Regions from separate parts of the Brevibacillus sp. FW301-21C12A genome, predicted to be linked through region 1. Evidence: a T-box and tRNA genes for the amino acid it is inferred to sense, from the RefSeq annotation. Region 1 holds a T-box; the other holds one or more tRNA genes.

Region 1 (2,462 bases):
CAGATGGAAGAAGAATGGCCGGAAATTTTTCCCTACATTGAGCGCATGTGCCGAGAGATCGAGCTGGACGGACGCGAACTGCTGGCCGCCACGACTCGAAAGGCAAACGTCTACCGCAAAGCCTTTTTATACTTGGAGCAGGAGCGAACTATCAACGTATTGGGGTTCGTCAGGTTCCGGCTGCAGGAGCATTGGAATGAACTGTTCGAGCTGGTCGAATCGGGAATCGACGAATATTTGGAAGACAAGCAATACCAGGAATTTGTCGAGCTTCTGCGCTATTTTATCGCCGTACAGGAAGTGAAACAGGAAGTGGTCCATGTTGTTCCTAGTGTGGACAAACCTTTCCATCTTTATGACAAAAAGGGAGACCGCCTTTGGCTGGAACAGCTCGATTCCGTGCTGAGCATGGACGAACAAAAATGCCGCGATGAAGATTACTTGGTCAGCGCGCTGGTTACACTGGCACCGGAGAGCATCGTTCTGCACATGGCCGGGGAGAAGCCGGGGCTTGTGCAAACGATCCGCAGCATTTTTGACAGCAGGCTCATCACCTGCCATTCCTGTTCGTTATGCCTTGGGCAAAGACGTGTACTTGACGGGAACAATCCGACTAAACTATAATTAGCAGCAACAAGAGTGAATATCGCTTACAAATACGATGAGAAGGACATGGACGATATCGAGATCGCTCTAGAGAGGCGGGCCTTGGCTGGAAGCTTGCTGCGAGACGATATGGATCTACCCCCTTCGAGTAGCAGCCGGGAACGAAGCGTACGCTTTTACTAACGGCTTGCCGGTTCCATACCGTTACCATGTCAATGAGGAGTTTGTTCGGGCATCCGTTTTGCACGGCCCGTTTTGTAAAAACAGACTTGAATTAGGGTGGTACCGCGAGAATACACTCGTCCCTTCTGGGATGGGTGTTTTTTATTTTCTCAAAAACAACAAACAGGAAGGAAGAATCCAAGGTGGCACAAATTAACGTAACGTTCCCGGATGGAGCAGTCCGTCAGTACGAAGCTGGGATCACCATCGAAGAGATCGCAGGCTCCATCAGCGCGAGCCTGAAGAAAAAAGCAGTAGCCGGCAAAAAAGACGGCAAAGTCGTGGATCTGTACACGCCGCTTGAGGATGACGCAGCAATTGAAATCGTGACCCTCGATTCGCCGGAAGGCTTGGAAGTTTACCGTCACAGTACCGCTCACTTGCTCGCCCAGGCAGTAAGACGCCTGTACGGCAGCGAAGTCAAATTCGGGATCGGTCCTGTGATCGAAGACGGCTTCTACTACGACATGGACATTCCGGTCTCGCTCTCGCCAGAAGACTTGGGCAAGATTGAGGCGGAAATGGAAAAAATCGTGAAGGAAGACTTGCCGATCCGCCGCAGAGTCGTCAGCCGCGACGAGGCGACAAGAATTTTCCAAAACCTCAACGACCATCTGAAGCTGGAACTGATCCGCGACTTGCCGGCGGATGCGACGATCACCCTGTACGAGCAGGGCGAATTTTTCGACCTCTGTCGCGGCCCGCACTTGCCGTCCACTGGCTACATCAAAGCGTTCAAGCTGATGAGCGTGGCAGGTGCATACTGGCGCGGAAAAGCGGAAAACCAGGTGCTGCAGCGCGTCTACGGTACCGCTTGGCCGAAAAAAGCGGATATGGACGAATATCTGCACTTCATCGAAGAGGCGAAAAAGCGCGACCACCGCAAACTGGGCAAAGAGCTGGAGCTGTTCATGTTCTCCGAGGAAGCGCCTGGCATGCCGTTCTACCTGCCAAACGGCTTCACTGTCCGCAACGAGCTGGAGCAGTTCTCCCGCCGCCTGCAACAGCTTGCCCAATACACAGAGGTGCGCTCGCCGTTCCTCATGAACGAGCGCCTCTGGAAAGAATCCGGTCACTGGGATCACTACAAGGAAAACATGTACTTCTCTGAAGTCGACAACGCGACTTACGCCTTGAAGCCGATGAACTGCCCAGGACACATGCTCATTTACAAAAACGCAATGCATTCCTACCGCGACTTGCCGATTCGCTATGCCGAGTTCGGCCAGGTTCACCGCCACGAATATTCCGGCGCGCTGAACGGCATGCTGCGGGTTCGCACCTTCTGCCAGGATGACGCACACGTATTCGTCCGCCCTGACCAGATCGAGAGCGAAATCAAAAACATGATTAAGCTGATCGACAAAATCTACAAAGTGTTCGGCTTTGAATACAGCGTAGCACTTTCGACTCGCCCGGAAGATTCCATGGGCTCCGACGAGCTGTGGGAAACAGCGGAAAGCTCCTTGAAAAAGGTGCTGGAGCAACTGGAAATGCCGTATGAAATCAAGGAAGGCGACGGTGCGTTCTACGGACCGAAGATCGACTTCCAAATTACCGACGCGCTGAAACGCCGTCACCAATGTGGAACCATCCAGCTCGACTTCCAAATGCCGGAGAAGTTCGACCTGACT
Region 2 (2,462 bases), on a different contig from region 1:
CGCCGTAGAACGGATACAGCTTGTGCATGTACTCCACCTTGCCGTAGCGAACGTCTTCGCCGTTTGCATGGACGATGGTGCCATTACCCAAGTAGATCGCTACGTGGGACACGCGTCCTTTTCCGAGCGAATCGTAAAACAGCAGGTCGCCCGGCTGCGCTTGCTCGAGCGGAATGGATACGCCCCCGCGGAATTGATCCTCGGATGTACGCGGAAGTGTAACCCCGAGGCGGCTAAATACGTATGAAGTAAAGCCGCTGCAATCAAATCCGTCCGGTGTGGTTCCTCCGAGCACATACGGAGTTTTGAGCAGTGGTTCAAAGATCGATTCGAGACGGTGCAGGCTTGCGGAATCGACATCGCCTGCGAACGCAACGTCAGGGGTGAGCTTTGGACTCAAGTAAGCGGAGAAGACGTAGGCTTCATCATCTTCGAACTCGATTTTGGTCCACTCGCTGCCAGTCTCGACGACTTCAACCACGTCACCGAACTTCAGCTTGCCTAAAATTCTCGCATCCGTCGACGCTTTTTTGCGCACATTCAGCACGTCTACCGTCACGCGCGCTTTTTCGCCAGCCGTCAGTTCTTCCGGCTCGTTGTTGGCGGAGTCAATCGAGGCGGCTACGACATCGAGAGGGACGTCGGCTGCACCGCCTGTCGACAGGCTGCCTTCAGGCAAGGACAAAGTCTGGCCAATCGACAGTTGATCGCTTTTCAGTTGGTTCACTTGCATGAGCTGGCTGACCGTAGTCTGGTGCTCACGGGCAATTTTGCTCAACGTGTCCCCTGCTGATACTACATACACTCCAGAGGCGGCGTGAGCAGCAGTAGGCAGCAGAGTGAAGAGGGCGAGGGAGGTGAGTAGCTTCGAAGTAAGTTTCATATCATCGTCTCCACCAATCTACTATTTTCTGCATATCTAGATAAAATTCTAGCGGATTTTCAATGGTAAATCTATGAAAAAATGATGTAGAAAAAAAGATTTCAAAAACTATTGCAAAGTTGGTAGAAGACATGCTATATTACAGAAGTGCCCACGAGAGTGAGCAAAAGTTGGAAATAAACCACATGGAGCTGTGGTGAAGTTGGAGTTCACGCCGGTCTGTCACACCGGAGGTCGCGGGTTCGAGTCCCGTCAGCTCCGCCATTCTTCGATACACGAATGGCGAATATTATCTATGCCGGTGTAGCTCAATTGGTAGAGCACCTGACTTGTAATCAGGGGGTTGTGGGTTCGATTCCTATCGCCGGCACCACGTTTTCATTTGCGGTCGTGGCGGAATTGGCAGACGCGCTAGATTCAGGTTCTAGTGGTGGCAACACCGTGGAGGTTCAAGTCCTCTCGACCGCACCATACCAGTAAACGACAGGCTTTTGGGCTGCTTTTCCGGCAGAACAAAAGCCTTTTTGCTATTCATGATCTGGATTAGGCTGACACTGCTGGCAGCGGCAGGCTTGTCCCGCTTCCAGCTACACGCAAGCGAGCGGCTGCGACTCCGGCCGCCCCGCCGCCTGGGAGACGGGCGTGAGCTTCGTCGAATACCTGGGCCGGGTCCGAATCCGCAAAGGCCAGGAGCTGCTCCAGTTGTCGGACAAAGATTTGCATCTGATTGCGCAGGAAACCGGGTTTGCCAACGATTATTATTTCAGCCGAAAGTTTAAGCAGATTGTGGGCGTTCCGCTGACGGTGTACAGAAAGCAGCCGAAACGAATCGCCGTCCTGATGCCGCACGCCACAGCATGCCTGCTGGCCTGGGGATCGTCCCGGTGTTTGCCGTCGTCGGCTTGTGGATGGAGCCGTGGCTGACTGCTCATTACCGGGAGCGGCTCGACTGCTCAGGTTTCAGGCAAGGGGAGTGGTACAGCGACAAAACCGTCCAGTGGCTCGCGGCGAATCCGCCCGACCTCATCATGGTGTATCGGGAAGAGTACACCGAGAGCTTGTGGGAGATCGCCCCGGTGTTCACGATTCCCGAGGAATGCAGCGATTGGCGGGAGGAACTGCTCGTGCTCGCGGCAGCCGTGGGGCGTCGCGAACAGGCAGAACGCTGGCTCCTGCTGTTTGACGAAAGAGCTTTGGCGGTAAAAAACAAGCTGGCCGTCCAGCGTGCCCGAGGCGAGACGTTTTTGATCGTGAAAATCGTCTCGGGCAAATGCTACGTTTACAGCAACATGACGAGCATGGGCGGGTGTCTGATATACGATGTGCTGGGCTTGCAGCCGCCGACTGCCGTGCAGCGGAACATGATCGAAAAAGGGCTGCTGAACATACACGTCCCGCTGGACGATCTGCCCGATTACTCCGCCGATCACATTTTTTTGTTCCTCTATCATTCGCATTGGCCCCCCGCCGAGTGCGAGGTATTGGAGTCGAGCGTGTGGCGCGGTCTGCCGGCAGTAAAAAACGGCCGCGTGTACGAGCCGGACCCGAATGTTTTTTACGGGTACGATCCTTTGGCGAT

Evidence for each region. A T-box is a leader RNA that pairs with one kind of tRNA and senses whether it is charged. The one in region 1 lies ahead of thrS (threonine--tRNA ligase), so its partner is inferred to be a tRNA-Thr.
Region 2: it encodes a tRNA-Thr, which carries the amino acid that the T-box ahead of thrS (threonine--tRNA ligase) is inferred to sense. The anticodon was not compared.

Annotation. Positions count from the first base shown of each region.
Region 1 is NZ_JBYTBG010000006.1:12,201-14,662, forward strand. Features, by position in the region: gene ytxC (putative sporulation protein YtxC) at 1-624, shown strand, start outside; T-box leader at 653-916, shown strand; gene thrS (threonine--tRNA ligase) at 972-2,462, shown strand, end outside.
Region 2 is NZ_JBYTBG010000025.1:28,561-31,022, reverse strand. Features, by position in the region: gene AC3WQH_RS15835 (C40 family peptidase) at 1-883, opposite strand, end outside; tRNA gene AC3WQH_RS15830 (tRNA-Asp) at 1,071-1,147, shown strand; tRNA gene AC3WQH_RS15825 (tRNA-Thr) at 1,181-1,256, shown strand; tRNA gene AC3WQH_RS15820 (tRNA-Leu) at 1,268-1,354, shown strand; gene AC3WQH_RS15815 (helix-turn-helix domain-containing protein) at 1,526-1,807, shown strand; gene AC3WQH_RS15810 (ABC transporter substrate-binding protein) at 1,768-2,462, shown strand, end outside.